Linked DNA regions of Orrella dioscoreae. The protein of the gene in region 1 interacts with the protein of each later gene in a pairwise test. Links are inferred from orthologs where the notes say so. Each region holds a gene or a part of one and is shown on either strand. Other genes may lie near its edges.

Region 1 (5,343 bases):
AATAGAACGAGTCCATCAGGAAGCTCTTGCCCCGCCCGACCCCGCCCCACATATAGACGCCACGCGGCACGTCGGGACGCTTGAGCAGGCGCTTGAGCGCGCTGGAACGCATGGCCTTGAACGCCACCCAGTCATCGAAATAGCGCTGCAGGCGCTCGATGGCGGTGCGCTGCGCGGTGTCGGGCTTGTAGCCGCGTTCAGCCAGCGCGGATTCGTAGTATTCAAGGACGTTCATGCGTCTACGCCATATCTCGGAAAACCGAGAAAAAAAACACCGGGCGCGAAGCCCGGTGTCTGTAGGCCGGGCACCGCGGCGCCGGCTCTGCCGGTCCGCTGGTGCGCCCCCTTTGAGGGGGAGGCGCCTCAGCGCCTCGGGGATGGGATCACGATCAGAAGTTCAGGGCACGCTTGTCCACGGCCAGCGCGGCTTCCTTCACGGCTTCCGACAGCGTCGGGTGCGCGTGGCAGATGCGGGCGATGTCTTCGGCGGCGCCGCGGAATTCCATGATGGTCACGGCTTCCGAGATCAGCTCCGAGGCCATCGGGCCCACGATGTGCACGCCCAGGACTTCGTCGGTCTTGGCATCGGCCAGGATCTTCACGAAGCCGGTCGTGTCGCCCAGCGCACGGGCGCGGCCGTTGGCCAGGAAGGGGAAGCTGCCAGCCTTGTATTCGCGGCCGTCCTTCTTCAGCTGCTGCTCGGTCTGGCCCACCCAGGCGATCTCGGGCGAGGTGTAGATGACCCACGGCACGGTGGCGAAGTTGACGTGACCGTGCTGGCCGGCGATACGCTCGGCGACGGCAACGCCCTCTTCCTCGGCCTTGTGGGCCAGCATCGGGCCGCGCACGACGTCACCCACGGCCCACACGTTGGCCAGGCTGGTCTTGCAATCGTCGTCGACGACGATGAAGCCACGCTCGTCGAGCTTCAGGCCCACGGCGTCGGCGTTCAGGCCGCCGGTGTAGGGCACGCGGCCGATCGAGACGATCAGCTTGTCCACCACCAGCTTCTGCTCGGCGCCGGCGGCGTCGGTGTACGGCACGGTGACCTGCTTGGCGGTCGCCTTGATCTCGCCGATCTTCACGCCCAGCTGGATATCCAGGCCTTGCTTCGTGAAGGCCTTCAGCGCTTCCTTGGCGACCTGCTGGTCGGCGGCGGCCAGGAATTCGGGCATGGATTCCAGGACGGTGACTTCGGCGCCCAGGCGGCGCCACACGCTGCCCATTTCCAGGCCGATCACGCCGGCACCGATCACGCCCAGCTTCTTCGGCACGGCGCCGATGCTCAGCGCGCCGTCGTTCGACAGCACCTGCTTCTCGTCGAAAGGCAGGCCGGGCAGTTCACGCGCCGACGAACCGGTGGCGATGACCACGTGCTTGGCAACCAGGTCTTCCTCGGCGGTGCCGGTGACCTTGATCGACCAGCCGCCTTCGGTCTGGCCCACGAACGAGCCCTTGCCGTGGAAGAAGGTGACCTTGTTCTTCTTGAACAGGTACAGGATGCCGTCGTTGTTCTGCTTGACCACCGAGTTCTTGCGGCCGATCAGCGTGTCGAGCTTCAGGCTCACGCCCTTGACTTCGATGCCGTGCTCGGCGAAGTGGTGGTTGGCCTGCTCGTAGTGCTCGGACGACTGCAGCAGTGCCTTGGAGGGGATGCAACCCACGTTGGTGCAGGTGCCGCCGGGAGCGGGGCCGCCTTGGCCGTTCTGCCAGGCGTCGATGCACGCCACGGACATGCCGAGTTGGGCAGCGCGAATGGCGGCGATGTAGCCGCCGGGGCCGGCGCCGATCACGACGAGGTCGAATTGCTTGGACATGGATGTTCTCTCAGGTGAGGGGTCGGGCGCCACGACGGGGCCGCGTACCGGACGAGAAGAGTGAAGGATGAGGGCTCAACCGCGCCGGGCCGGCGGGCGGCCTGGCGGGATGAATGCCGCACCCTGACAGGATCAGGGCGCGGCATGACGCGGTGCTTACAGGTCCAGCAGCAGGCGCTGCGGATCTTCCAGGGCTTCCTTCATGGCGACCAAGCCCAGGACGGCTTCGCGGCCGTCGATGATGCGGTGGTCGTAGGAGAGCGCCAGGTAGTTGATCGGACGGATCACGATCTGGCCGTTCTCCACCACGGGGCGTTCCTTGGTGGCGTGCACGCCCAGGATGGCCGATTGCGGCGGGTTGATGATGGGGGTGGACAGCATCGAGCCAAAGACACCGCCGTTCGAGATCGAGAACGTGCCGCCGGTCAGTTCTTCCAGACCCAGCTTGCCATCGGCAGCACGCTTGCCGAAGTCGGCGATCTGCTTTTCGATGTCGGCGATCGACAGTTGGTCGGCGTTGCGCAGGATCGGCACCACCAGGCCACGCGGGCTGCCGACAGCGATACCGATGTCGAAGTAGCCGTGGTAGATGATGTCCTTGCCGTCGACCGAGGCGTTGATCAGGGGGTACTTCTTCAGGGCGGCAACAGCAGCCTTCACGAAGAAGGACATGAAGCCCAGCTTCACGCCGTGATCCTTCTCGAACTTTTCCTTGTACTTGTTGCGCAGGTTGATGACAGCCTGCATGTTGACCTCGTTGAAGGTCGTCAGGATGGCGTTTTCCTGTTGCGATTGCAGCAGGCGCTCGGCCACGCGGGCACGCAGGCGGCTCATGGCCACGCGCTGCTCGGGACGGCCGTCCAGCGATTGCGTCGGGGCCGGGATGGCGGCAGCGGCCTTGGCGGCGGGCTTCGAGCCGTCGGCAGCCAGGGCGTCGCCCTTGGTGATGCGGCCACCGCGGCCGGAGCCTTCGATGCCTTCAGCGGACACGCCCTTGTCGGCGAGGATCTTGGCGGCAGCGGGCGAGGCCACGGCCGACGACGAGGACGACTTGGCGGCGGGCGCGGCGGCGGCGGCCTGCTCGGCAGCCTTGGGGGCTTCGGCGGCGGGGGCGGCAGCCGGCGCGGCGGCAGCCTTGGCGGCGGTGTCGATGCGGGCGATGATTTCGTCCGAGGTCACGGTGCTGCCGTCACCCTTGACGATTTCGGCCAGCACGCCAGCCTTGGGCGCGGGCACTTCGAGCACGACCTTGTCGGTCTCGATTTCGATCAGGATTTCGTCGGCCTCGACAGCGGCGCCGGGTTGTTTCTTCCAGGTCAGCAGCGTCGCCTCGGCGATCGATTCGGACAGCTGGGGAACGAGTACGTCAATAAGAGCCATGATGATCTGTTTCCGTTGAGTGTGATGTCTGTTCGGGTGCCGGGCGGCTTACTTGGTCACCGAGTACTGCTTGTACTTGCCGAAAGCCTGCTCGATCAGCGCCTTCTGCTGTTCCTGGTGCTTGGCCAGGTAGCCGACGGCGGGCGACGCCGAGGCCTGGCGGCCGGCATAGCCGAGCTTCTGGCCGTTGTTCACGTACTCGACCAGGTGATGCTGGACGTAGTACCACGGGCCCTGGTTCTGCGGCTCGTCCTGCACCCAGACCACGTCGGTGGCCTTCGGATACTTGGCGAGTTCGGCTTCGAAAGTCTTGTGCGCGAAGGGATACAGCTGCTCGACACGGATGATGGCCACGTCCTTGGCTTCACGTTCGCGGCGGGCGTTGACCAGGTCGTAGTAGACCTTGCCCGAGCACACCAGCACGCGCTTGACGGCTTCGGCCTTGATGGAATCATCCACCTCGCCGATGACCGGACGGAAGCTGCCGCCAGCCAGATCCGACAGGGGCGAACCCGCGTCCTTGTTACGCAGCAGCGACTTCGGCGTCATGATGATCAGCGGCTTGCGCAGCGGGCGGATCATCTGGCGGCGCAGCAGGTGGAATATCTGCGAAGCCGAGGTCGGCTGCACCACCTGGATGTTGTTGTCGGCGCCCAGTTGCAGGAAGCGCTCCATGCGAGCCGACGAGTGCTCGGGGCCCTGGCCCTCGTAGCCGTGCGGCAGCATCATGGTCAGGCCCGACTGGCGGCCCCACTTGGCTTCGCCCGACACGATGAACTGGTCGATCACGACCTGCGCACCGTTCACGAAGTCGCCGAACTGCGCTTCCCAGATGGTCAGCGTGTTGGGCTCGGCCGAGGAGTAGCCGTATTCGAAGCCCAGCACGGCCTCTTCCGACAGCACCGAGTCGATGACGACGAAAGGCGCCTGCGCGTCGGAGACGTTCTGCAGCGGAATGTAGGTGCCGTCGTTCCAGCGTTCGCGGTTCTGGTCGTGCAGCACGGCGTGGCGGTGCGTGAACGTGCCGCGGCCCGAATCCTGGCCGGTGATGCGGATCGGGTAGCCCGAGGCAACCAGCGTGGCGAAGGCCAGGTGTTCACCCATGCCCCAGTCCAGGTTCACGTCGCCGCGCGCCATGGCGCGGCGGTCGTTCAGCAGCTTGGCGACCAGCGGATGCACCGTGAAGCCTTCCGGCACCGTGGTGATGCGCTCGCCGATGCGCTTCAATTCGGCCAGCGGCACGGCGGTGTCGGCCTGGTCGGTCCACTTGGCGCCCAGGAAGGGCGACCAGTCGATGGCGTACTTGCTCTTGTAGTCGGTCAGCACCGGTTCGATGGTGCGCTGGCCGTCTTCCATCAGTTGGCGGTAGTCCTTCACCAACTGCTCGGCATCGCCTTCGGCCAGCACGCCCTGGGCGACCAGGCGGTCGGCATAGACCTTGCGGGTGCCGGGATGATGGCCGATGCGCTTGTACATCAGCGGCTGGGTCAGCGAGGGGGTGTCCTGCTCGTTGTGGCCCAGCTTGCGGAAGCAGACGATGTCCACGACCACGTCATGATGGAACTGCTGGCGGTAGTCCAGGGCCAGGCGGATGGCGAACACGACCGCTTCGGGATCGTCGCCGTTCACGTGCAGGACCGGCGCCTCGATCATCTTCACGACGTCGGTGCAATACAGCGTCGAACGCGAGTCGCGGGGGTCGGACGTGGTGAAACCGATCTGGTTGTTGATGACCAGGTGGATCGTGCCGCCCGTGCCGTAACCGCGCGTCTGGGCGAGGTTCAGCGTTTCCATGACCACGCCCTGGCCGGCGAAGGCCGCGTCACCGTGCACCAGCACCGGCAGCACCTGGCTGCCCTGCGCGTCGGCGCGGCGTTCCTGGCGGGCGCGAACGCTGCCCTCGACGACGGGGTTGACGATTTCCAGGTGGGACGGGTTGAAGGCCAGCGACAGGTGCACGGGGCCGCCGCGCGCCGACAGGTCGCTCGAGAAACCGTTGTGGTACTTCACGTCGCCGTCGGACAGGCCTTGCGTGTGCTTGCCTTCGAACTCGGCGAACAGGTCGCCGGGCATCTTGCCCATGATGTTCACGAGCATGTTCAGGCGGCCGCGGTGGGCCATGCCGACCACGATTTCCTGCACGCCG
Region 2 (4,129 bases), 520 kb from region 1 along the record:
GCCGGGCTTGTCGAGCTCGGACGCGATCTTGGACAGCAGCTTGTTCGGCGTGATGCCGATGGAACAGCTCAGGCCGGTGGCCGCCAGGACCCGCTGGCGCAGCGCCTGCCCGACCGCGCGGGCGCCCGCCAGCGGGTCGTCGGCCGTCGCGTCCTGCGCGCCTGGCACATCGGTGAGGTCCAGATAGATCTCGTCGACGCCGCGATCCTCCATGACCGGCGCGAGCGCGAGCACGGCGTCCTTGAAGCGGCGCGAATACTGGCGGTAGCGGTCGAAATCGACGGGCAGCAGGATGGCCTGAGGCGCCAGCGCGGCGGCCTTCATCATGCCCATGGCCGAGTGCACGCCGAAGGCGCGCGCCTCATAGGTGGCGGTCGTCACGACGCCGCGGCCGGCGTAGTCCTTCAGCAAGGCGTGGCGCCAGCTGCCATCGGGCAATTGCTCGGGCGCGCGCTCGCGTCCGCCGATGACGACGGGCTGGCCTTTCAGGTGGGGATAACGCAGCAGCTCAACGGACGCATAGAAAGCATCCATGTCCAGGTGGGCAATGAGACGGCGCGTCACGATGGCGCGCCGCGCGGCCCGAAGGACGCGCGGCGGATGGGACTTACTTCTTGCGCACGGGCGGCAGGTCCGTGCAGGCGCCTTCGGCGGCTTCCGCCGCCAGGCCCACGGATTCGCCCAGCGTCGGGTGCGGGTGGATGGTCTTGCCGATATCCACCATGTCCGCGCCCATTTCGATGGCAAGCGCCACTTCGCTGATGAGGTCGCCCGCATGGGTGCCGACGATGCCGCCGCCCAGGATGCGATGCGTCTCGGCGTCGAAGAGCAGCTTGGTGAAGCCTTCGTCGCGGCCGTTGGCGATGGCGCGGCCGGAGGCCTGCCACGGGAACAGGCCCTTCTCGACCTTGATGCCGTTCTTCTTGGCCTCGTCCTCGGTCAGGCCCACCCACGCCACTTCCGGATCGGTGTAGGCCACCGAGGGAATGACGCGCGCGTCGAAGAAGCTCTTCTGGCCGGCGATGACTTCGGCCGCCACGTGGCCTTCATGCACCGCCTTGTGGGCGAGCATGGGCTGGCCGACGATGTCGCCGATGGCGTAGATGTGCGGCACGTTGGTGCGCATCTGGCGATCGACCTCGATGAAGCCGCGGTCGGTCACCTGCACGCCCGCCTTGTCGGCGGCGATCTTCTTGCCATTGGGCGAGCGGCCCACGGCCTGCAGCACCAGGTCGTAGCGCTGGGGCTCTTTCGGCGCGCCTTCGCCTTCGAACGTGACGTAGATGCCGTCCTTCTTCGCCTCGGCCCCCACCGTCTTGGTGTTGAGCATGATGTTGTCGAAGCGCGGGGCGTTCATCTTCTGCCAGACCTTGACCAGGTCGCGGTCGGCGCCCTGCATCAGGCCGGGCAGCATCTCGACCACGTCCAGGCGCGCGCCCAGCGTGGAATAGACCGTGCCCATTTCCAGGCCGATGATGCCGCCGCCGATGATCAGCATCTTCTTGGGGATGGACTTCAGCTTCAGCGCGCCGGTCGAATCGACGATGCGCTCGTCGTCGGGCAGGAAGGGCAGCTTCACCGACTGGCTGCCCGCCGCGATGATCGCGCTGGCGAACTTCAGCGTCTGGGTCTTGCCGTCATCGCCCTTGACCGACAGGTGGTTGGGGTCGAGGAATTCCCCCACGCCCTGCACCACCGTGACCTTGCGCGCCCGGGCCATGCCGGCCAGGCCGCCGGTCAGCTTGCTGATCACGCCGTCCTTGAAGCCGCGCAGCTTGTCCAGGTCGATCTTGGGCTCGCCGAAGGTGATGCCGTGATCGGCCTGGGCGCGCGCCTCGTCGATGACCGCGGCGGTGTGCAGCAGCGCCTTGGAGGGAATGCAGCCCACGTTCAGGCACACGCCGCCCAGGGTGGCGTAACGCTCGACCAGCACCACGGACAGCCCCAGGTCGGCGGCGCGGAAGGCGGCCGAATAGCCGCCAGGGCCTGCGCCCAGCACCAGCACGTCGTACTGGCCATCGGCCCCGCCCGTGTGCGTGGCAGCCTTCGGCGCGGGCTTGTCGTCCGCCTTGGCCTCGGCCTTGGCTTGCGGCTTGGCTTCGGCCTTGCCCTCCGGCTTCGCGGGTGCGTCGGCGGGCTGGGCGGCGCCTGCCGCTGCTTCCACTTCCACGACCACGCTGCCCTGCGACACCTTGTCGCCGACCTTGACCTTCACCGACTTGACCACGCCGCCCTCGGACGCCGGGATTTCCATCGAGGCCTTGTCCGACTCGACCGTGATCAGGCTTTGTTCGGCCTTGATCGTGTCGCCCTCGGCCACCAGCACCTCGATGACTTCGACCGAGTCGAAATCGCCGATGTCGGGAACCTTGATTGCAGTGAGATTGCTCATGAACGCTCCCGTTTACAGCACGATGCGGCGGAAGTCCGCCAGCAGCGCGCCGACATAGGCGTTGAAGCGCGCGGCCGAGGCGCCGTCGATGACGCGGTGGTCATAGGACAGCGACAGCGGCAGCGTCAGGCGCGGCTGGAATTCCTTGCCGTTCCAGACAGGCTTGTGATACGAGCGCGACACACCCATGATGGCCACTTCAGGCGCATTGATGATGGGCGTGAAGTGCGTGCCGCCGATGCCGCCCAGCGACGAGATCGAGAAGCAGCCGCCCTGCATTTCCGAGGGCGACAGCTTGCCGTCGCGGGCCTTCTTGGCCAGTTCGGACGTCAGTTGCGCCAGTTCGGCCACGCCCTTCTTGTCGGCGTCGCGGATGACCGGCACCACCAGGCCATTCGGCGTGTCGGCGGCGAAACCGATGTGGTAATACTGCTTCAATACCAGGTTGTCGCCGTCCAGCGAGGCGTTGAACTCGGGGAATTTCTTCAGGGCCGCGACGACGGCCTTGATCAGGAAGGCCAGCATGGTGACCTTCACGCCCGACTTCTCGTTCTCCTTGTTCAGCGTGACGCGCAGCGCTTCCAGGTCGGTGATGTCCGCTTCGTCATTGTTGGTGACGTGCGGGATCATGACCCAGTTGCGGTGCAGGTTCGCGCCGGAGATCTTCTTGATGCGCGACAGCGGCTTGGCTTCGACCGGACCGAACTTGGTGAAGTCCACCTTCGGCCACGGCAAGAGGCCCAGGGCCGCGCCATCGGCGCCGCCGGCGGCGGCCGGGGCGCCAGCGCCCTGGCCTGCCAGCACCTTCTTCACGTAGCCACGCACGTCGTCCTGCGTGATGCGGCCCTTGGGACCGGAGCCCTGGACCTTGCTCAGGTCGGCGCCAAGCTCGCGGGCGAACTTGCGCACCGACGGCGAAGCATGCGCCAGGCGCTGCTTGGCATCGTCCACGACGTCGGCCTTCAGGGCCTGGGCGGGCGCTTCCTTGGCCGGCGCGGGCGCGCTGGCTTCGGCGCGGCCGGCATCGGCCTTGGCCGGCGCGGCGGCGGCCTCGGGCTTGGCGGCCTTGGGGGCTTCCTTGGCGGGCGCCGAATCACCGGCGGCCTCGACCTGGGCGATGATGCTGCCCTTCGCGACCTTGTCGCCCACCTTCACTTTCAGCGACGTCAGGACGCCGGCGTGCGAGGACGGGATTTCCATCGAGGCCTTGTCGGACTCGACGGTGATCAGGCTTTGCTCGGCCTTGATGCTGTCGCCTTCGGCGACCAGCACCTCGATGACCTCGACCGAGTCGAAGTCGCCGATGTCCGGCACGGCCACGTCGACCACGCCGCCCGAAGCGGCCTTGGCCGGTGCCTCGGCCTTGGCTTCCTGGGTTTCCTGCCTGGGCGCGGCCGAGGCCTTGCTGTCTTCCGTGGCAGGCGCTTCCTTGGCTTCCTTGGCCGGCGCGGCGTCGGCCTTGCCGCCCGCGGCAGCCTCGACCTCGACGATGACGCTGCCCTTGGCAACCTTGTCACCGACCTTGATCTTGATGGACTTCACCACGCCGCCTTCGGAGGCGGGGATTTCCATGGAGGCCTTGTCGGACTCGACCGTGATCAGGCTCTGTTCGGCCTGGATCGTGTCGCCTTCGGACACCAGCACTTCGATCACTTCCACCGAGTCGAAGTCGCCGATGTCCGGCACTTTGATTTCCACCGTATTGCTCATGTCTCGGACCCTCAGGCGTATTGCGGG

Evidence for each region.
Region 2: the proteins of odhB (region 1) and lpdA interact in binary tests that used the Escherichia coli proteins (3 or more experiments, as listed by UniProt). The link is inferred for Orrella dioscoreae from one-to-one orthologs.

Annotation. Positions count from the first base shown.
Region 1 is NZ_LT907988.1:3,126,965-3,132,307, forward strand. Bases 1,086-4,055 are described here. They hold odhB (2-oxoglutarate dehydrogenase complex dihydrolipoyllysine-residue succinyltransferase), read right to left. Parts: upstream 3,198-4,055; coding sequence 1,974-3,197; downstream 1,086-1,973. Other genes in these bases: lpdA (dihydrolipoyl dehydrogenase), read right to left, coding at 1,086-1,817; ODI_RS14515 (2-oxoglutarate dehydrogenase E1 component), read right to left, coding at 3,246-4,055. Outside these bases: cell division protein ZapE, read right to left, coding at 1-235; more of lpdA, read right to left, coding at 390-1,085; more of ODI_RS14515, read right to left, coding at 4,056-5,343. UniProt on the Escherichia coli protein: E2 component of the 2-oxoglutarate dehydrogenase (OGDH) complex which catalyzes the second step in the conversion of 2-oxoglutarate to succinyl-CoA and CO(2).
Region 2 is NZ_LT907988.1:2,603,184-2,607,312, forward strand. The notes cover bases 1-2,943. They hold lpdA (dihydrolipoyl dehydrogenase), read right to left. Parts: upstream 2,393-2,943; coding sequence 608-2,392; downstream 1-607. Other genes in these bases: ODI_RS12220 (DNA polymerase Y family protein), read right to left, coding at 1-534; aceF (dihydrolipoyllysine-residue acetyltransferase), read right to left, coding at 2,405-2,943. Also shown: more of aceF, read right to left, coding at 2,944-4,102; aceE (pyruvate dehydrogenase (acetyl-transferring), homodimeric type), read right to left, coding at 4,114-4,129. UniProt on the Escherichia coli protein: Lipoamide dehydrogenase is a component of the glycine cleavage system as well as of the alpha-ketoacid dehydrogenase complexes.